4 regions of the Halomonas rhizosphaerae genome follow, and region 2 is predicted to be linked to each of the others. Evidence: predicted binding sites of a transcription regulator. Region 2 holds the regulator's gene; each other region holds the start of a gene.

Region 1 (5,392 bases), on a different contig from region 2:
AGCACCTCGCGACGGATGTCCGCGAAGGCCGTGAGGTCGTGGGTCTTGGGGATATGCCCCAGGGTGAACGACTCGAGGACACGAGCCGGTCGCTGGCTGAATACCAGCACTCGGTCGGCCAGGTAGAGCGCCTCGTCGACGTCATGGGTGACCAGGACCACCGTCGGGCGCTCCTCCTCGATGAGGTCTCGCAGCACGCTCTGCAGGGTCATGCGGGTCAGGGCGTCCAGGGCGCCGAAGGGTTCGTCGAGCAGCAGTACCTTGGGCCGGGCGATGAAGGCCCGGGCCAGGGCGCAGCGCTGGCGCATGCCCCCCGAGACCTGGTGGGGATAGTAGCCCTCGAAGCCGTCGAGCTTGACCCGCGCCAGCCACTCGCTGGCCTGCTTACGGGCCTCGCGCGCCGGCTGGTCCTGGAACTCCAGGGCCAGGGCGACATTTGCCTCCAGCGTCATCCAGGGATAGAGGGCATGCTCCTGGAACACCAGGGTGCGCTCGGGCGCCGGATGGCTCACCGGCTGGCCGTCGGCGCGCACCTCGCCGGCGCTGGCCTGCTGGAGGCCCGCCACCATGTGCAGCAGGGTCGACTTGCCGCAACCCGAGGGACCCACTAGCGCGACGATCTCGCCGTCGGCGATGGTGTCGTCGAAGGTCTCGATGACCTGCAGATCGCCGAAAGACTTGGCGACGCGCTCGAAATGCAGCTGCATATGAGCTCCCGGAATGACGATATATAATTAAATAGAATAGCAAAAACAAATTATATAACCAAAATCACAATCTGTGAAGTCGTCCTTGCCGACGTGTTCAGACAACAGGCTAAGCAGTAAAGCAAACGCCCCGGCGGTGCCGGGGCGCTCTTGGTAGGAGAGGAGGAGGAATGTCAGGCCGCGCCGAGGGGGCGCGAGGGGCCGAAGTGCTCGTAGTGGCGACGCTCGCCGGGCACGCCCAGTTCGGCGAGGGCCCGGTCCACGGCCGTCATGAAGCCCTGGGGGCCCACGAAGTAGCAGCGGGCCCCTTCGGGAACCAGGCGGGCTAGCAGCTCGCGGTCGATCCGACCAGCATGGTCGGCATCGTCGCCGCGCTCGTGGATGCTCACGGCCCGAAGCCGCTCCGGGTGGGCCTCGGCCAGGGTCGCGACCTCATCGCGGAAGGCGTGATGCTCGGCGTCCAGGGCGGCGTGCAGGTAGACCACCCGGCGCCCCTGGGTCAGGGCATGGCGGGCCATGGGCAGCATCGGGGTCTGGCCGACGCCGCCGCTGGCCAGCAGCAGGGGCTCGTCACCGTCTTCCAGGGTCAGGTCGCCGGCGGGGGGCAGCAACTCCAGGGTGTCGCCGACGCCCAAGGCATCGTGCAGGTGACGGCTGGCGCGCCCCTCCGGCTCGCGCTTCACCGAGATCCGGTAGTGGCTGCCGTTCGGCACGTCCGAGAGGCTGTAGTGCCGATAGACCGGCTCGCCGTCGATGGTCAGCCTCACGCCGATGAACTGGCCCGGCTGGTGGTCGGCCACCGGGCCGCCGTCCTCGGGTTCCAGCACGAAGGAGCGGATCACCGCGCTCTCCTGGCGGATGTCGGCGATGCGGAAGCGGCGCGTGCCGCGCCAGCCGCCGGGGCGTCCCTCGAACTCCCGGTAGCGGTGGTCCTCCAGTTCGATGAGCAGGCCGGCGAGCTCCTCGTAGAGGCCGCTCCAGGCCGCGGCGACCTCCGGGGTCACCGCCTCGCCCAGCACCTCGCCGATGGCGGCCATCAGGCACTCGCCGACGATGGGATACTGGTCGGGCTGGATACCCAGGGAGACGTGCTTGCTGACCACGGTGGACAGCACGCCGCGTGCCTGCTGGGGATCCTGGCGCAGCCCCACATAGGCCAGCACGGCACCGGCCAGGGCCCGCGGCTGGCCGCCATCCTGCTGGTGGGCCTGGTTGAAGAGCGGCTTCACTTGCGGATAGCGCTCGAACATCAGCGGGTAGAAGCGCTGGGTGATGGCATCGAGATGGTCGGCCACCACGGGGGCGGTGGCCGCGATCAACTGCTCCTGCTCTGTCGTCAGCATGGGAATCCTTCTGTCAGGGGGTATTCTTGGATTGGCCCCTCCCCGTAAGCAAGAGTCGTGCCACCCCGTCCCCGGACAACATGTCGCAGTGCAGCATGAAGGCCTCCGTCGCCAGGGAGCACTGACGTGGGCACGGCACGCCAGACAGCGAGATAGTGGCAAATTGACACGATCTCTGTTGTCATTATGTCCCTCATTGTCGAAAACACAGTGCCATGACCGACTTCCTGCGCGCCCTGCGCGAACTGCTGGCTTGCCTGACTGAGCGGGCGCCGGACGCCTCCCTGGCCGGCGAGTGGGATGCCCTGCTCCAGGCCCTGGTGGGGCGCTATCCGCTGGATGCCGCCACCCTGATGGTGATGGAGGACGGCGCCTTGCAGCCGGTGGCCGTACTGGGCCTGCCCGACGAGGTGCGCGGACGACGCTTCGAGCCGGCGCAGCACCCCCGGCTCGCCGCCATCGCCGCCCATCCCGGCGTGTGCCGCTTCCCGACGGACAGCGACCTCCCGGACCCCTTCGACGGCCTGCTCGACGAGGACCTCAATCAGGTGCACGACTGCCTGGGAGTGGCCCTGTGCGACGAGGGGCGACTGATTGGCCTGCTGACCCTGGACGCCCTGTCTGCCGGGGCACTGCGGGATCTGGAGGAGGCGGAGCTGCTGGCCGCCGCCGAGCTGCTGGCCGTCTGCCTGCGCCTGGCAGAACGCCTGGCGGAGACCCGCTCGCGGCTCAGCGAGGTGCTGGGAGGCGAGGCCTCCGGCAGCGGGCTGCAGCACTGGAGCAGCCCTGCCATGCAACGGCTGATGACGGCCGTTGATCTGGTGGCGCCCACCGGGATGAACGTGCTGCTGCATGGCGAGACCGGGGTGGGCAAGGAGCGAGTGGCCCGTGAACTGCACCGGCGTTCCGCACGGCGTGGTGGCCCCCTGGTGCAGGTCAATTGCGCCGCCCTGCCCGAGAGCCTGATCGAGAGCGCCCTGTTCGGCCATCGGCGTGGCGCCTTCTCCGGAGCGGTGAAGGATCACCGCGGACACTTCGAGATGGCCGATGGCGGTACCCTGATGCTCGACGAGGTGGGCGAACTGCCGCTGGCACTGCAGCCCAAGCTGCTGCGGGTGATGCAGGAGGGGGAGATCCAGCCGCTGGGCAGCGAGCAGGCGCGGCGGGTGGATGTCCGGGTGATCGCCGTGACCAACCGCGACCTGGCCGCCGAGGTCGGGGCCGGGCGCTTCCGGGAGGACCTCTATCACCGGCTCGGCGTCTTCCCGCTTGAGGTGCCGCCGCTTCGTGAGCGCCCCGAGGATATCCCGCTGCTGGCCGGCCACTTCCTGGAGGACAACCGGGTGCGCCTCGGGGTGGCCAACCTGCGCTTCGCTCCCGAGGCCCAGGCGGCCCTGCTCGGCTGGCACTGGCCCGGCAACGTGCGCGAGCTGGAGCATGTGCTGGCCCGTGCCGCCCTGCGGGCCCTCGGCGAACAGGAGGCCCTCACCGTGCCGGGCCAGCGGGCGGCGGTCCTGCGTATCGACCCGGGCCATCTCCAGCTGCCGCGCGGGGACGCCCCCGTGGCGGCCGACACCTCAGCGGCTCCCGGCATCGTCGGCGATGAGACAGAGGCCGGCTTCGGCCTGCGGGAGGCCACCGAGGCCTTCCAGCGGCGGCTGATCCGTGATGCCCTGGCCGCGCATGGCGGCAACTGGGCGGCCGCCGCCCGAGACCTGGCGCTGGACCCCGGCAACCTGCACCGCCAGGCCCGCCGCCTGGGTCTCAAGTCGCGTCCGCGTGATTGAAGTGGATGACATGCATCAATGCGCCTTTGGTCGAAGTGTGGTCGGATGGCCCCCCTACCCGACGCATGATCGACACGGCGAGGAGCCGGGCGGCAAGCATCGGCATCCTGATGCGCTACCTGGCGGGCCACCCCGAGCTTCCGTGTCCCCTGCGCGCCTACCCTGGCCTGCTGCCCGGCCGCCCCGCGTTACGCGCCCTCTATTCCCGCCGGTGGCTACTCCGAAGTGCCGCTGCAAGTGCGCCGCTGACCTCTTACAACCCGATGCGATGGGCCCGGTCGGTAAAGAAGATGCCGCTGGGCGATTCGCTGTCGAGGCGGGCGACCTCCTCCAGGGTGCGGGTGTCGTAGACCACCACCCGGTCACTGTCGCGGGCCGAGATCCATACTTGCTCGCCCCGGGGGGTGAACTCCATGTGCAGCACCGCCTCGCCGGGCTCCAGGGTGGCCACCACCTCGCGGGACTCGGTGTCGATCACCTGCACCACACTGTTGTCGGGATGGGCGAAATTGACCCACACCTGGCGCTCGTCGGGGCGGGTCATCACGAAGATCGGTTGGCCATGGACGGCAATGCGCTCCACCAGCGACCAGTCGTCGCTATCGGCGACCAGCACCTCGTGGCGGCCGACCGCCGGCAGCCAGGCCTCGTCGCCGGCCATCGCCCAGCCCTCCAGGTGGGGCATCTTGTAGACCGGCAGGCGCTCCTCGCCGCGGCCGTAGTCGGGCAGGATGCGCTGCACCCCCGCCTCCGGATGCCAGAGGTCGAGCAGTGCCAGGCCGTCCTCCCCGAACAGCCCGGCGATGTAGTAGCGCCCGCTGGGGCCGATCAGGGCGTCGTAGGGCGCCTCGCCGATATCGCTGAAGCGGGTCACCTCGGGGGCGCCCTCGCTCATGTCCACCATGTGGATCTCGCCGGCCTCGAACAGGCTGTAGACGAAGCGGTTGCCGGGGGCATCCACCAGACCCACCACCTTGGAGCGCTGCGCCTGGCCGTTCTCGTCCCGGTAGGTCGCCGGAATCTCCGCGACTTCCTCCAGGGTCTCGCTATCGAAGATCTTCACGCCGCCCGGCTCGTAGTTGGCCACCGCCACCAGCGAGCCATCCTGGGAGATGGCGCCGCCAATACTGTTGCCGGACTGCATCACCCGGTGGGTGATCTCGCCGGTGAGCAGGTCGACTCGGCTCAGCCCGCCGTCGCGGCCGAAAACGAAGGCGTAGCGGGCATCCCGGGAGAACTTCACCGAGGCGTGGGACAGGTCGCCCAGCCCCTCCACCCGCTCGAGGATCCGCTGGTGGCTGGTATCCACCACCGCCAGGCTGCCGGTAGCGCGCTCCACCACCACGCCGAGGTCGCCGGTACCGCGCAGTTCCGCGTTTGGAGTGGCCTGGCAGCCGGCCAGCAGGGCGAGCAGCGAGGCGGCGGCGAGGGGCTTGCGAAGGGCCGGGGGCATCATGGGCATGGAAACCTCACTCATCCAGGGGGTTGTCGTTCTGCAGGTGGTCGGCGAGCCAGCGCGCCTCCTCCTCGGTCAGCAGGCCGGCCCAGCCGGGCA
Region 2 (5,392 bases):
CTCGGGTCGTGTCTGGCTGGCCAGTGGCGACCGCGGCACCCTGGGCGCCGGCGGCAACCCGCTGACCCTCTCCGGCGACGCGCGCCTCCTGGCCCCCGCCGAGCGCTGGCAGCTCGACACCGAGGTGCTCCACTTCGACGCCGACAGCGGCCATGCCTGGAGCGACACCCCGGCCCTGCTGCGCCAGCCACCCCAGCGGATGCGTGGCGAGCGCTTCGACGCCTGGATCCATGACAACCGTGCCCGGCTGACCGACAATGTGCGCGGCCACCATCCACCCGACACCCGCGAGGACCCCGAGTCATGACGCGTCCCCCCTTCGCCCCCCTGCTGACCCTCGGCGTCATCGGCCTGCTGCTGGGCAGTACCCCGGCCCTGGCCCTGGAGGGCGATGCCAGTGCCCCGATCGAGGTGGAGGCCGACCGCCTCGACCTCGACGACCGTGCCGGCACCGCCGTCTACACCGGCGACGTGGACATCCGCCAGGGCAGCATGCAGCTGACCGGCGCCCGGGTGGAGATCCAGCGCAACGACCAGGGCCAGCTCACCCGCGCCACCGCCACCGGCGAACGCGCCTACATCGAGCAACAGCCCGCCCCGGACGAGCCCCTGGTCCGCGGCTGGGGGCGCACCATCATCTACCACGTCGCCGAGCGGCGGATCGAGCTGATCGACCGGGCCGAGCTGCACCAGGGCAGCGACACCTTCGACGGCGGCTACCTGGAATACTTCCTCGACCGTCGGGTGGTCCAGGCCCGCTCGGATGCCGAGGGCGTCGATGACCGCCAGCGCGTGCGCATGACGCTGGAACCCGAGCAGCAGGACGGCCAGTGATGAAGACCCTGAGCGCCCTCCACCTGGCCAAGAGCTACAAGCGCCGCCGGGTGGTGCAAGACATCAGCCTCTCCATCGAGCAGGGCCGGATCGTCGGGCTGCTCGGCCCCAACGGCGCCGGCAAGACCACCTCGTTCTACATGATCGTCGGACTGGTGCGCGCCGACGCCGGGGAAGTCCATATCGACGACCTCGACCTCTCCACGGCGGCCATGCACGAGCGGGCACGGGCCGGCATCGGCTACCTGCCCCAGGAGGCCTCGATCTTCCGCAAGCTGTCGGTCGCCGACAACATCATGGCGATCCTCGAGACCCGCAAGGACCTCGACCGCGCCGGGCGCCGGGCCCGGCTCGAGCAGCTGCTCGAGGACTTCCACGTGACGCATATCCGCGACAACCTCGGGATGAGCCTCTCCGGGGGGGAGCGCCGGAGGGTCGAGATCGCCAGGGCCTTGGCAACGGAACCCGCCTTCATCCTGCTCGACGAGCCCTTCGCCGGGGTCGACCCCATCTCGGTGGGCGAGATCAAGGGCATCATCCGCCAGCTCAAGGCCCGCGACATCGGCGTACTGATCACCGACCACAACGTCCGGGAGACCCTCGACATCTGCGACACCGCCTACATCGTCGGCGATGGGCGCATCATCGCCGAGGGCGATGCCGAGGCGATCCTCGCCAACCAGCGGGTCCGCGAGGTCTACCTGGGCGAGGACTTTCGTCTCTGACCGCAATCAACTGATATGCTTGTCGTTATTCCGCGACGGCATGAAGATTGCGGATGGCACGATTGTTGCAGATTTTGTGCTTGCAAGCCTCCCGACCAGCGGCTAGGGTTGGGGTTTTCGGCGAGTCGAGGGCACTCCTCTCATGGCCATGAAGGCGTCCCTGCAGCTGCGCGTCGGCACCCAGCTGACCATGACCCCCCAACTGCAGCAGGCCATCGCGCTGCTGCAGCTCTCGACCCTGGACCTGCGCCAGGAGATCCAGCAAGCACTGGAGTCCAACCCCATGCTGGAGGTCGAGGATGACTTCGGCGAGCAGGCGGTGAGCGAAGCGCCCGACGAGGAGTGGGCCAGCGAGATCCCCGACGAGCTCAGCACCGACAGCGACTGGTCCGACACCTACCAGGACCTCGGCACCGCGCCCGCCGGCGGCAGTGGCGAGGGCCCGGACTTCGAGCGCCAGGCCTCGGGCCAGAGCCTCCAGGGGCACCTGGCCTGGCAGCTGGCCATGACCGACCTTGACGCACGCCAGCAACGCATCGCCGAGAGCCTGATCGACGGCGTCAACGGCGACGGCTACCTGACCCAGCCCCTGGAGGAGATCCGCGACGGCCTCCGAGCGCAGGGCCTCGAGGGCCTCAAGACCCGCGAGGTCGAGCAGGTGCTGTTGCGCCTGCAGCAGTTCGAGCCCACGGGGGTCTTCGCCCGGGACCTGCGCGAGTGCCTGATGCTGCAGCTGGCCACCCTGCCCGACGACACCCCGCTGTTGCCGCAGGCCCGCCGCCTGGTCCGCCAGTTCCTCGAGGCGCTCGCCGGCGACGACCGCCGCCTGCTCAAGCGACGGCTCGGCCTCGACGACGACGCCCTGGACACGGTGATCGAGCTGGTGCGTTCGCTGGACCCGCGCCCCGGCAGCGGCTTCACCGACAGTGACGGCGCCTATGTCATCCCCGACCTCATCGCCCGCCACACCCGCGATGGCTGGCAGGTGGAACTCAACCCGGAGGCGATGCCGCGGCTGCGCATCCAGCCCGACTATGCCGCCCTGATACGACGGGCGGACAAGAGCGAGGACAACCAGTTCCTCAAGGACCACCTGCAGGAGGCGCGCTGGCTGATGAAGAGCCTGTCCAGCCGCAACGACACCCTGCTGCGGGTGGGCCGCGAGATCATGGTGCGCCAGCTCGACTTCCTGGAGCACGGCGAGGAGGCGATGAAACCGCTGATCCTGGCCGACATCGCCCAGGTCGTGGAGATGCACGAGTCGACCATCTCGCGGGTCACCACCCAGAAGTTCATCCACACGCCGCGCGGGATGTTCGAGCTCAAGTACTTCTTCTCCAGCCAGGTGGGGGGCAGCGGCGAGGGCGACGCCCACTCCAGCACCGCCATCCGGGCACGCATCCGCAAGCTGATCCAGGACGAGCCCCCTCGCAAGCCCCTCTCCGACAGCAAGTTGGTCACCCTGCTCGATGAGGCCGGCATCAGCGTCGCGCGACGCACCGTCGCGAAGTACCGCGAAGCGATGGGCATCCCCTCCTCCAGCGAACGCAAGCGGCTGCGTTGAAGGCCTCTCGCTGGCGCTCCCGCGGCCCCCGGACTTCTTCCTCCCACACGGACGCAAGCGGTTGAAATGACGCCGGTCATGCGCCTCTCGAATCCCCTCGTCCGAGGGGGTATGCAGGACAGCAAAAAGGGTTACAATCGACCCATAACCCGACAGAGCAAGGAGCGTGTCATGCAAGTCAACATCACCGGCCATCATGTGGAACTGACCGACGCCCTGCGTGACTATGTGCAAGAAAAGCTCGCCCGCGTGGAGCGCCACTACGACAACATCACCAACGTGCAGGTCACCCTCTCCGTGGAGAAGGAGCGCCAGCAGGCGGCCTGCACCCTGCATGCTGCCGGTGCCGATCTCCATGCCGAGGCCATGGAGAACGACATGTATGCCGCCATAGATGCCCTGGCCGACAAGCTCGACCGCCAGCTGGTCAAGCACAAGGAAAAGGCCCAGGCCCGCGCCCAGGGCGCTGGCGCCCGCTGATTTCGTCATGACACTGGACGCCATCCTGCCCCCCGAGCGCACCCTCTTCGATGTGCCGGGGGGGAGCAAGAAACGGGTGCTGGAGTTCTTCAGCACCTTCATCGCCCAGAACACCCCGAGTCTCGACAGTCAGGAGGTCTTCAGCCGTCTGATCGGGCGCGAGCGACTGGGCAGTACCGGTATCGGCAACGGGGTCGCCATTCCCCATGCCCGCAACCCTCACTGCAAGGCCCCCATCGCCGGTTTCCTCAAGCTGGCGGAGCCGGTGGACTTCGACGCCATCGACGGCGAGCCGGTCGACCTGGTGTTCGTGCTGCTGGTGCCGGAGGAAGCCGACGAGGCTCATCTGGCCCTGCTCGGCCAGGTCGCCGGGGTGATGAACGATGCCGATACCCGTGCCCGGCTGCGTCACAGCACCAGCCAGCGCGAACTCCATGAGCGCCTCACGGAGGCGATCCGACGACAGGCCCCGGCCGGCTGATCCTTCCCCCTCGGGCCTGCCCGGCCATCCCACGACCAGGAGACCCGCATGCAGCTTGTGATCATCAGTGGCCGGTCAGGCTCCGGCAAGTCGATCGCGCTGCAGGCGCTGGAAGACCTGGGCTACTACGCCATCGACAACCTGCCGGCCATGCTGCTCGGTGCGCTCGTCGATGAACTGCAGGATGACCGCTCGCTGCGCTCCTCGATCGCCGTCAGCATCGATGCCCGCAACCTGCCCGCCGCCCTCGAGCGCTTTCCCGAGCTGCTCGAGGAACTGCGTGGCCGCCGGGTCGACTGCCAGGTGGTCTACCTGACCACCGACGCGCGCATTCTCCTCGAGCGCTACTCCCATACCCGCCGCCGACACCCCCTGACCCGCGGCAGCGACATGACCCTCGCCGAGGCGATCGATACCGAGGAGCAGTCTCTCTCCGAGATCCGCGACCTCGCCGACCTGGTGATCGACACCACGCGGCTCTCGGTGCACGAGCTCCGGGGGCGCATCACCGATCAGGTCGCCGGCCACCGGGCCGAGCGGATGACCCTGACCGTGGAATCCTTCGGCTTCAAGCGCGGGGTGCCACTGGACGCGGACATCGTCTTCGATGCCCGCTGCCTGCCCAACCCCTACTGGGATCCGGCGCTGCGCGATGCCACGGGACGCGATCCCAGCATCATCGCCTTCCTCGACGGCTACCCGATCGTTGCCGAGATGCTCGACGACATCCTCGCCTGGGTGGAGCGCTGGCTGCCACACTACCAGGCCAGTCAGCGCAGCTACCTCACCGTGGCCATCGGCTGCACCGGCGGCCAGCACCGCTCGGTCTACCTGGCCGAACGCCTGGCCGACCGGCTGGCGAACCGGCACGACGGGGTGCGGCTACGCCATCGTGAACTGGGGGTGCAGATCACCCTCCCCGCCGGCCAGGAGATGGCCGAGGACAACCCCGCCCAGGAAGGAACCTGACGCGTGCCGAGTCGCAAGCTGACCCTGACCAATCGGCGCGGCCTGCATGCCCGCGCCGCTACCAAGCTGGTGCAGTGCTGCCAGCCCTTCGACGCCCGGGTCACCGTGTGCCGCGGTGACCAGCAGGCCGACGCCGGCAACATCATGTCGCTGCTGATCCTGGCCGCCCCCTGCGGCACCGAGCTCGAGGTCTGCACCGAAGGGGAGGACGCCGAGGCGGCCCTCGAGGCGATCACGCGGCTCTTCGAGGCCCGCTTCGACGAGGACGGCTGAGGCCGTCAGCCCCCCGCCACCATCAACTCGTCGACCAGCCAGCTGCCGGTATGGATGCTGCCACGG
Region 3 (5,392 bases), on a different contig from region 2:
GCGCTCGATCCATACCCCCGGCTGCTCGACGATCAGCAGCGAGCGGACCCGCTCCAGCACCTTGTGGATGTTGAGCGGCGCGTGGCGCATCACCCGGTTGGGGCCCAGCATGGAATCGACCAGGTCACGCAGCCGGTCGACCTCCTCGATGATGATGCGGGTGAACTCCTGCAGGCCGGGGTCGTCGAGGTCACGCTCCAGCAGCTGGGCCGCGCCGCGGATGCCGCCCAGGGGATTCTTGACCTCGTGCGCCAGCCCCCGGGCAAGCACCTTGATGGTCTCCTGGCGGGTCTGCAGCGCCTCTTCCCGGGAGATGCGCAGCAGCCGGTCGCGGGGCTCCACCTCCAGCAGCAGCTCGTCGGCGGAGAGCGGCGAAACGGTGTAGTCCACGGTCAGCACCTCACCGGTCACCAGGGTCAGGCGTGCCTCGCGCTGGGTGAAGGGGTGAAACTCGTCGCGGGCCTTGGCCAGCAGCTCGCCGACCTGCTCCCCGCCATCCACCAGGGAGGGCAGGGGAAGCCCCTTGAGGCGACTCAGGCTGATCGCCAGCAGCGCCTCGGCGGCCGGATTCATCCAGCGCAGTCGCAGCTCGCCATCGAGCAGCAGCACCGACGTGGTGAGGTGTTCCATCAAGCGTTGGTACATGGGGAGGTCCTGCCAGGTCCGATGGTGCCCCCCTTCGGGAGGCGCTTTCAGCAGCTAATGCAAGAAGCTTTTGTAAGAAGCTCTTTGCAAGAAGCGCGCCACCCCATGGGGCACGGCATGGCGCCTTATCGGGGCAGGGTCGCACCCGCATTGCGCACCATTTTAGTGCACAGCGTCGCCGAGCGCCCATCGTCGTGCAGCAGGGCCGGACAGCGAACGGGAGGGTCAACGCTCCTCGGGCGGGAAGGCGCGGGAAGGATGACGATGGGGCGGGTATGCCTTGCGTTCGCCATCGGGGTCGCGCGGGATATCGTCGTCGCGCAACCGCTCCAGGTGCTCGAAGGCGCGGCCCTCGCTCACCCGGTCGGCATGACCGAAGGCATCGCCGCGACCCGCGTCGCGGGGCGGGGGCTCGCGACAGGGCCTGTGGGTACCGTCCGGACACAGCGGCCGATGTGGCCGGCGAAGGGGAAGCTAATTGCTGCCCGGATTGTTGGGGTTCTGGGGCAGGTTGACGCTGGCCCGCTGCACGTAGAGGGTCACCGGCGACGTGCGGTGGCGCACCGCACCGCTGGCATCCAGCAGCTCGGCCTGCAGCACGTGTTCCCCGCGCTCCAGGTTGTTGAGCATGAAGGTATCGGTGTGCATCGCCGACTGGCTGACCCGGCCGTCCACCAGCAGGCGCACCCGATGGTCCTCACGCAGGTCCGGCTCGATGCCCAGGATCACCTGGACGTTGCCGGCGGCTCCGGTCGGCAGCGTCTCCTCCTGACTCGGCGAGCGGATGCCGAAGCTGTCGTAGGGCATGAAGGGTTGCCCCGGGCCGGCAGAGGCCCCACCTTCACTCTCGCCGCCACCACCATCGATCACGGCCGGCGACTCCGCCTCGCGGACCTCGCCACGGCCGGGCACCACGGTGAGTGGCTTGAGGTCGACCTCCTCGCCGCCACGTTCCGGGTTGTCGGTGAACACCGCGTTGCCCTGGGCGTCGGTGGTGCGATAGATAGTCTGGGCCTGAGCCGCGAGGCTGACCGAGAGCCCCAGCGCCAGGATCACGAGTGCCTTGTTCATGCCTACCCCCTGCGTCGTCGCCGCCGCCCGACGGCAACGGCCATGAGAGACTGCATCATCCCTTTCTTGGATAGTGTATGAAAGAAAGGGGTTCCGCCATGGCGGAACCCCTTCTTTCGCTCAACGCGCGTGACGGCGAGCCACGCCGGACCGGCAGGCCCGGGTGGCCGGCCGCCCGCGATCAGCAGCTGTAGTACATGTCGAACTCGATCGGGTGCGTGGTCATGCGGATGCGCTCCACGTCCTCGCTGAGCAGCTCGATGTAGGCATCGATCATCTCGTCGGTGAACACGCCGCCCTCGGTGAGGAAGCCGCGATCGGCATCCAGCGCCTCCAGGGCCTGGTCGAGGCTGTGAGCCACGGTCGGCACGGCCTTGCCCTCTTCCGGCGGCAGGTCGTAGAGGTTCTTGTCCATGGGATCGCCGGGGTGGATCTTGTTCTTGATGCCGTCGATGCCGGCCATCAGCATCGCCGCGAAGGCCAGGTAGGGATTGGCGGTCGGGTCCGGGAAGCGGGTCTCGACGCGCTTGCCCTTGGGGCTCGCGGTGTAAGGGATGCGCAGGGAGGCAGAGCGGTTGCGGGCGCTGTAGGCCAGCATCACCGGCGCCTCGAAGCCCGGCACCAGGCGCTTGTAGGAGTTGGTGGAGGCGTTGGTGAAGGCGTTCAGGGCCCGGGCGTGCTTGATGATGCCGCCGATGTAGTAGAGCGCCATCTCGGAGAGGCCCGCGTACTCGTCGCCGGCGAACTGGTTGACGCCGTCCTTCCAGAAGGACTGGTGGACGTGCATGCCGCTGCCGTTGTCGCCGACCAGCGGCTTGGGCATGAAGGTGGCCGTCTTGCCGTAGGCGTGAGCCACGTTGTGGATCACGTACTTCATCTCCTGGACCTCGTCGGCCTTCTTCACGAGGGTGTTGAACTTCACGCCGATCTCGTTCTGGCCGGCGTTGGCCACCTCGTGGTGGTGCACCTCGACGGACTGGCCGATGGCTTCCAGGGTGTTGCACATGGCACCGCGGATGTCGTGGAAGCTGTCCACCGGCGGGACCGGGAAGTAGCCGCCCTTGACCCGCGGACGGTGGGCCAGGTTGCCGCCTTCTACCGGACGGTCGGTGGACCAGGCCCCCTCCTCGGAGGAGATCTTGTACATGGAGCCTTCGATGTCGGACTTCCAGTGCACCTCGTCGAAGATGAAGAACTCGGGCTCCGGCCCGAAGAAGGCGGTATCGCCCAGGCCGGAGGACTGCAGGTAGGCCTCGGCGCGCTTGGCGATGGAGCGCGGGTCACGCTCGTAGCCCTGCATGGTGGCCGGCTCGATGATGTCGCAGCGCAGCACCAGGGTGGCGTCCTCGGTGAAGGGGTCGAGGAAGGCGGTGCCATCTTCGGGGCGCAGGATCATGTCCGACTCGTTGATGCCCTTCCAGCCGGAGATGGAGGAACCGTCGAACATCTGGCCGTTCTCGAAAAATTCCTCGTCGACGTCACGGGCCGGGATGGTGACGTGCTGCTCCTTGCCGCGGGTGTCGGTGAAGCGCAGGTCGACCCACTTCACGTCGTGTTCTTCAATCAGGGCGAGAGTCTTGGCAGACATGGTGTCCTCCACTGTGAGCTAGGCTCGAAAGGTTGGGCTTAGGTAATTCATTGGCGCTGGCGATCCCAGCACGTGTTGTAGCATGCCGCGGCAGCGCTGCCCACGACTGCCATGCACGAACATGGCACTGCCCGGAACAATGCAGGCAACGTGCCAATCTTGCACCGTTTCATTTCAGCCGTTTCGTATCCATATGATTTAAAGCGACTTTAGCACCTCGACTCCGGACACTCCCTGCACCAGCATCAGCAGGCCGATGCGGGAATTCGGGATCTCGCGCATCTCATTGCACCACGCAGGTGCGTCAAGACGCCCTTGCGCACCATATTGGAACATTCCGCGGCATTCTTGCCCGTTGATGGCGCGCCTCATGCCCGGGACGGCCGGGACGTCATGGATTGTGCACAGAAATATCAGTCCGGCGCCTCATTGATACGCTTCACAACCAAAAACTACACTCATTTACATGGTGGCGCCGGCCGGGGAAGGCGCGGGTTCCGGAGATGGCGCCATGTCAGCCCGACTTGCGCACGACCCACCACTGGAGCCGGCACGAGAATGATCGTCTGCAGCATCCTCCTCGATGCCCGCTCCGCGGGTGCCGGTCTGCCCCGACGCCTGGCAGCCCTGAAGCCACTCCGCCAGCGGCACGACCTGCGCATGGAAGTGGTGTTGGCCGACGACACCGATGACCCGCGACTGCTGCGCCTGGCGAGCGGGCATGACGCACGCATCGTGACCACCGAGGGGACCCCGTTGGGGGATCGCCTCAACACGGCCGTGGCCCATAGCCAGGGGCAGGCACTGCTGTTCCTGCCCCGGGGGCGCGCCATTCCCGCCGGCTGGCTCGTGAAGGCACTGGTGGACATCGAGAAACACAGCCGGGATGCCGTGGTATTGACCACCTCGAGTCCCAGCCGGCTGAGGCAGCTCTGGCAACGCCTGCGCCACCAGACGCCCGCGGACACCCTCTGCGTCTCGCGGGCCTGGTTCGAGCGCATCGGCGGCTGCGACCCGGCACTCGACGCCGAGGCCCTTCCCGACCTGATCGAGCGCCTGCATGCCTGCCAGGCCAGGATCACCGCCGCCATAGCCTGAACCGCAGACGGCTCGGCGAAGCCTCCCAAGCCACTGATATCCCGTGGCCCCGCAAGATTCACGGCGACAACGCTGGTAGCCGTCATCGCCCTGCCCCTATAATGCGCCCCCAATTTTGTCAGCAGGATCCCGTCGTGATCGATAACCTTCGCAACATCGCCATCATCGCTCACGTCGACCACGGCAAGACCACCCTGGTCGACAAACTGCTCAGCCAGTCCGGCACTCTCGACCGCAAGGCCGAGGGGCAGGAGCGCATCATGGACTCCAATGACCAGGAAAAGGAACGCGGCATCACCATCCTGGCCAAGAACACGGCGATCCGCTGGCAGGCCCCCGACGGCCAGTACTACCACATCAACATCGTCGACACGCCCGGACACGCCGACTTCGGCGGCGAGGTCGAGCGCGTCATGTCCATGGTCGACTCCGTGCTGCTGCTGGTGGACGCGGTCGACGGCCCCATGCCGCAGACCCGCTTCGTCACCCAGAAGGCCTTCGACCAGGGCCTCAAGCCCATCGTGGTGGTCAACAAGATCGACCGCCCCGGCGCCCGTCCGGACTGGGTCATCGACCAGATCTTCGACCTGTTCGACAACCTCGGCGCCAGCGACGACCAGCTCGACTTCCCGATCATCTACTGCTCGGCACTCAACGGCATCGCCGGGCCGGACCCCGATGAGCTGGCCGAGGACATGACCCCCATGTTCCAGTCCATCGTCGACATCGTCGAGCCGCCCAAGGTCGAGCTCGACGGCCCCTTCCAGATGCAGATCTCCGCGCTGGACTACAACAGCTATGTCGGCGTCATCGGCCTGGGCCGCATCAAGCGCGGCGCGGTGAAGCCCAACCAGCAGGTCACCGTCATCACCAAGGAAGGCAACACCCGCAAGGGCAAGATCGGCCAGGTGATGACCCACATGGGCCTGGAGCGCGTGCAGACCGACGAGGCCACCGCCGGCGACATCGTCTGCATCACCGGCATCGACA
Region 4 (5,392 bases), on a different contig from region 2:
CCCCCAGCCGCCGGGCGGCCCAGGCCAGCCAGTCCCCCGCCTCGGCGCCGGCCAGCTGCCAGCGCTGCGCCCGGGCCAGGGGGATGCGCGCCCAGTAGTCGACCTCGCCGCACCAGGCCGGCTCGACGGCCAGGTCATCGGCGACCACCAGGGTCGCCTCCCACTCACAGGCCAGGGGGGCGAGGGCCACAGCGCCGTGCTTGGATTCCGGCTGGCCCGACAGCGGGTCGGCGTGTCCCTCGAGCAGGGCGCCCATGCGCGCCCGGCCGCTGAACTGGTCGGTCCAGTGGATGGGCACGAAGAGCTCGCCGCGGCGCTGGGCCCGGGAGAGGCGTACCCGGCCGAGATAGTCGCCGCCGGCGCCGACGAGCCGCGCCAGCTGCTGGTCCGCGATGCCATAGGAGGCGGCATCGTCCGGGTGCACCTCGATGAAGGGCTCGGCGCGGTGGTTCATCAGCCGCGGGGCCCGGCCGGTGCGCGTCATGGTGTGCCACTGGTCGCGCACCCGCCCGGTGTTGAGGCGCAGCGGTCGCGCCTCGCTGAGTGCCTGGGCGGGGCCGCGGGGCCGCACCGGCACCAGCCTGGCTCGCCCATCCGGGGTGGCGAAGCGACCCTCCTCGAACAGCCGGGCGGTGCCATGGGGGGCGTCGGCCGTCACCGGCCACTGGATGGGGGCCAGGGCGTCATAGGCGGCACGGTCGAGGCCGGCCAGGGTGGAGATATCGAACAGCCGGCTCCCATCGTTTTCAAAGCCCGAGAGCTGCGCGTGCTCGTCGAAGATCTCGGCGGGATGGGCGTAGGCAAAGGCCTCGCCGAACCCCAGCCGCCTGGCCACCTCGACCAGTATCCACCAGTCGTGGCGTGCCTCTCCCGGCGGCGGCAGGAGGCCGCGCTGGCGCGAGATGCAGCGTTCGGAGTTGGTCACGGTGCCATCCTTCTCGGACCAGCCGGAGGCCGGCAGCACGATATCGGCATAGGGCAGCAGGTCGGTGGCGGCCGCGCATTCGGAGACGATCACCAGCGGGCAGCGCTCGAGGGCGCGGCGCACGCGGTTGCTATCGGGCAGGCTCACCGCCGGGTTGGTGCCCATGATCCACACCGCCTGCACCTCGCCACGCTCGACCGCCTCGAAGAGCGCCAGCGCCTTGTGGCCGGGCTCCTCGGGCAGGCTCGGCACCAGTCCCGGCGTGGTCCAGAATCGCGTGACACGGTCGATGGCGCCGGGCGTGTCGTAGTCCATATGGGCGGCGAGCTGGTTGGCCAGCCCGCCCACCTCGCGCCCCCCCATGGCGTTGGGCTGGCCGGTGATCGAGAAGGGACCGGCGCCGGGCAGGCCGATCTTGCCGCCCGCCAGGTGGCAGTTGATGATGGCGTTGCCCTTGTCGGTGCCGCTGGAGGACTGGTTGATGCCCTGGGAGAAGAGCGTCACCACATGCAGCTGGGTGGTGAACCAGTAGTAGAAGGTCTCCAGCCGTTCCGGGTCGAGGTCACAGTCGGCGGCGATTCCCTCCACCGTGGTGTCCTCCTCACGCGCCGCGGCCAGCGCCTCCTCGAGGCCGGCGGCGTGGCGGTCGAGATAGACCCGGTCGAGCCTGCCGGTGTCGGCCATGCGGGCCAGCAGGCCAGTGAACAGCCGGCCGTCGCTGCCCGGCGCCAGGCCCAGGTAGAGGTCGGCGATCTCGCAGCTATCGGTGACGCGGGGGTCGATCACCACCACGCGCAGCAGCGGGTTGCGGGTCTTGGCGGCCTTGAGGCGCTGGTAGAGCACCGGGTGGTTCCAGGCCAGGTTGGACCCCACCAGCACCACCAGTTCGGCCTCTTCCAGGTCCTCGTAGCAGCACGGCACGGCGTCGGCGCCGAAGGCGCGCTTGTGGGCGGTCACCGCCGAGGCCATGCACAGCCGCGAGTTGGTGTCGAGATGCGGCGTGCCGACGAAGCCCTTGAACAGCTTGTTGGCGACGTAGTAGTCCTCGGTGAGCAGCTGTCCGGAGAGATAGGCACCGATCGCTTCCGCCCCCTGCGTCTCGCGGATGGCCGCCAGGCGAGTGGCCACGCTGTCCAGCGCGGTGTCCCAGTCGACCTCTGCGCCGTCGACCCGAGGCCGGGTCAGCCGGCCGTGATCTCCCAGCGTCTCGTGCAGTGCAGTGCCCTTGACGCACAGGCGCCCGTAGTTGGCCGGGTGCTGGGCATCGCCCTCCACGTGGATCATCTGCTCGTCGTCCACCTGGGCCAGAACGCCACAGCCGACGCCACAGTAGGGGCAGGTGGTTCGGGCCTGTTGCATGTCGACCTCCTCGAGGCTAGCCGGGAATGGGCGGCCAAACGAAGACGCCCACCGCGTCGTCCCGGAAGGGAAGGCGCAGGTGGGCGTCGTTGCCGTCTGCCGCGGGGATGACCACCTGGCCACCCCCGGTTGTTGCTTTTACCCCAAGCAAGCCATGTGCCAGGCCACGAAAACCCTCGTCATCTTGATCGGTTGCCCTGCCCGGCGGGACGCTCGCAGCGCGTCATTGGCGCCCCGCCTGCACCAGTCGCGACGCACCCGGGCAAGTGCCCGCACCACTGCAGTGCAGCATGAGACGCCCCGGGGTGTCGCCGCACCGCCAGGGCGGCTCCCCCGCCGGCAAAAGGCGAATCTGGAATGCATCTTGCTTGCAGGTGGGTCAGACGCCAAACGACGAGCGATGTCACCATGCCCCCACCCCTGAAGATCCTGCTGGTCGACGACGAACTCGTGCGCGCCGCCATGGTCGAGGAGGCCCTGGCCCAGGAAGGTCACGAAGTGGCCTGTCGGCTCCAAGGCCCGGCCAGCCTCAACGAGATGGTCGCCCGTCACCAACCCGACGTGGTGATCATCGATATGGAATCGCCCGACCGCGACACCCTCGACAGCATGGCGATACTCAACCGCGAGAACCCCCGTCCAGTGGTGTTCTTCGCCGACCAGCACGACCCCGAGACCATGCAGGCGGCGCTCGAGTCCGGGGTCAGCGCCTACGTGGTCGACGGCCTGGTCCCCGGCCGGGTCAAGGCGATCATCGAGGTCGCCATCGCCCGCTTCGACGCCTTTCAATCGATGCGCCAGGAGCTCGACAAGGTGCGCAACCAGCTCAGCGACCGCAAGCGCATCGAGCGCGCCAAGGGACTCTTGATGAAGCACCAGGACTGCGACGAGGAGCAGGCCTACCGTATGCTGCGCAAGATCGCCATGGACCGTGGCCAGCGCATCGCCAAGGTGGCCGACAGCGTCATCGATATCCTGGAGCACCTGGACAAGGGGTCATTGTCATGAGGGACACCACCATGTCGTCTGCCACGACACCGGAACTCGAGCATCTGACGCTCGGCTTCATCCCGCTGGTCGATGCGGTTCTGCTGATCGTGGCCCGGGAGCAGGGCTTCTTCACCGAGCAGGGCCTGGAGGTCACGCTGTCACGGGAGAACGCCTGGTCGACGCTGCGCGACAAGGTCGCGGCCGGCCTGCTCGACGGCGCTCACATGCTCGCGCCCCTGCCGCTCGCCATGAGCCTGGGCATGGAACGCGCCCCCTGCGACACCCTGGCACCCGCCACCCTCAGCCATAACGGCAACACCCTCGTGCTCTCCTCGCGGCTGTGTGAGCAGAGCGGTGCGGCACTGGGCGACGACCCGGCGGGCAGCGCCCGCGCCCTGGGCGAGTGGCTGGCCCGCCATCCCCACGTGGCGCGGCCCCGCCTGGCCATGGTCTACCCCTTCTCCTGCCAGCATTTCCTGCTGCGCGATTGGCTGGCCCTGGGCGGGCTCGCCGCCGATCGTGACGTCGACCTGATCGCCCTGCCACCGCCGCGCATGGTTGCCGCCCTGCGCGAGGGGCAGATCGACGGTTTCTGCGTCGGCGAACCCTGGGGCAGCCTCGCCGAGCACGAGGGGGTCGGCCGGCTGGTGGCCAGCGGCGCCCAGCTGTGGCCCGACCACCCCGAGAAGGTATTGGGCGTGACCCGCTCCTGGGCACGACGCTACCCGGCCACGCTCGGCGCCCTGCTGCGCGCGCTGAAAAACGCCGGCGACTGGCTCGCCGAGACCCCAGACCACCGTCGCCAGGCCCGAGACTGGCTGGCGCTGCCGCCTTACCTGGATCGCTCGGTCAGCCATCTCGGCAGCCTGCCCGAGGGGAAGGGCCCCATTCGCCAGCGCCTCTACGGTGGCGACCTCCTGCGCCCCGACGTCGAGGCCATGGGCCGGATCGCCGAGGCGTTGCACAGCCACCTGCACGACAGGGGGCGTTCGCTCGATGTCCGCACCCTGCACGAGTGCCACGCCGCCGTGCATTTCGATGCCGCCCTGCACCAGTGATGTGCAGCCAGGGCCCGCGCGCGGTGATCTCACCCCTCACGCAGAAACCGCCATCTTGTTGAAATACAAAGAGTAATATTACGAACCCGGCCTTCTGGCCGGGTTCTTGTTACTCCTTGAGTCATAGCGGCGATCAACGGTGATTGCCCCTCCTGGACGAAGACGTCTCAGTGCTCCCCGATGCCGGGGCAGCACCGAGGCGTCTTCTTTTTTTGTCGCACCGGAGGTGCCTGATCATGTACCCAGCCCCGCCCGAGACCGAACACCTGGTGATCATCGGCAACGGCATGGCCGGCCACCGGCTGGTCGAAGCCCTGCTCAAGCGACCGGACCGCCCGGCACGGATCACCGTAGTCGGCGACGAGGCCACCGCCGCCTACAACCGCATCCTGCTCTCGCCCTGGCTGGCCGGCGAGATGGAGCGCGAGGCCCTCATCCTGCGCAAGGCCGAGTGGTACGCCGAGCAGGGCATCGAGCTGGTGCTCGGCGAACGGGTCACGTCCATCGATCGCACGGCGCGCCGGCTGACCACCGATGCCGGTCGTGCCCTCGATTACCAGCGTCTGGTGCTGGCCACCGGCTCGCGCCCGGCCATGCCGGCGGTGCCCGGCATCGAGCTGTCGGGCGTCCACGGCTTCCGTGACCTCGACGACGCCGAGGCCCTGGCAGGCGTCGCCGAGCGTGGCGGCCGGGTCGTGGTGATCGGCGGGGGGCTGCTCGGCCTGGAAGCCGCGGAGGGACTGCGCAAACGCGGAGAGGCCGCGTGCCGCCAGGGCACGGGCAGCCTGGCGGTCAGCGTGCTGCAGCGCTCCGCGCAGCTCATGAATCGCCAGCTCGATGCCACCGCCGCCGGCCTGCTGGAGGCCGAGCTCACTCGTCGCGGCCTGGCCATCCACACCGGCGCACAGCTGGCAGCGATCGAGGGCGACCACCACGGCCGGGTAACCGGAGTGCGCCTCGCCGACGGAAAGCGTCTGGCCGCCGACGGCGTGGTGATCGCCACCGGCATAACCCCCAACGCCGAGTTGGGCCGTGAGGCTGGCCTCGCCACGCAGCGCGC

Evidence for each region. Region 2 encodes sigma-54, which starts transcription at its own class of promoters, with help from an activator protein. Its sites were predicted from a motif close to TGGCACNNNNNTTGCTNT; they were not measured.
Region 1: the regulator sigma-54 is predicted to act here: its motif matches at 2,096-2,113, upstream of hmpA (NO-inducible flavohemoprotein).
Region 3: the regulator sigma-54 is predicted to act here: its motif matches at 3,443-3,460, upstream of glnA (glutamate--ammonia ligase).
Region 4: the regulator sigma-54 is predicted to act here: its motif matches at 2,512-2,529, upstream of QLQ86_RS00320 (ANTAR domain-containing response regulator).

What each region holds. Positions count from the first base shown of each region.
Region 1 is NZ_JASCQQ010000034.1:82,936-88,327, forward strand. Features, by position in the region: gene QLQ86_RS15850 (ABC transporter ATP-binding protein) at 1-707, opposite strand, end outside; gene hmpA (NO-inducible flavohemoprotein) at 881-2,050, opposite strand; gene norR (nitric oxide reductase transcriptional regulator NorR) at 2,266-3,837, shown strand; gene QLQ86_RS15865 (cytochrome D1 domain-containing protein) at 4,091-5,314, opposite strand; gene QLQ86_RS15870 (c-type cytochrome) at 5,307-5,392, opposite strand, start outside.
Region 2 is NZ_JASCQQ010000032.1:11,573-16,964, forward strand. Features, by position in the region: gene lptC (LPS export ABC transporter periplasmic protein LptC) at 1-307, shown strand, start outside; gene lptA (lipopolysaccharide transport periplasmic protein LptA) at 304-834, shown strand; gene lptB (LPS export ABC transporter ATP-binding protein) at 834-1,559, shown strand; gene QLQ86_RS14710 (RNA polymerase factor sigma-54) at 1,702-3,123, shown strand; gene hpf (ribosome hibernation-promoting factor, HPF/YfiA family) at 3,295-3,603, shown strand; gene ptsN (PTS IIA-like nitrogen regulatory protein PtsN) at 3,611-4,084, shown strand; gene rapZ (RNase adapter RapZ) at 4,133-5,053, shown strand; gene QLQ86_RS14730 (HPr family phosphocarrier protein) at 5,057-5,326, shown strand; gene pmbA (metalloprotease PmbA) at 5,332-5,392, opposite strand, start outside.
Region 3 is NZ_JASCQQ010000005.1:51,892-57,283, reverse strand. Features, by position in the region: gene glnL (nitrogen regulation protein NR(II)) at 1-645, opposite strand, end outside; gene QLQ86_RS01725 (hypothetical protein) at 871-1,005, opposite strand; gene QLQ86_RS01720 (DUF4124 domain-containing protein) at 1,120-1,716, opposite strand; gene glnA (glutamate--ammonia ligase) at 1,898-3,304, opposite strand; gene QLQ86_RS01710 (glycosyltransferase family A protein) at 3,863-4,402, shown strand; gene typA (translational GTPase TypA) at 4,537-5,392, shown strand, end outside.
Region 4 is NZ_JASCQQ010000003.1:21,103-26,494, forward strand. Features, by position in the region: gene QLQ86_RS00315 (nitrate reductase) at 1-2,284, opposite strand, end outside; gene QLQ86_RS00320 (ANTAR domain-containing response regulator) at 2,693-3,292, shown strand; gene QLQ86_RS00325 (CmpA/NrtA family ABC transporter substrate-binding protein) at 3,304-4,332, shown strand; gene QLQ86_RS00330 (NAD(P)/FAD-dependent oxidoreductase) at 4,569-5,392, shown strand, end outside.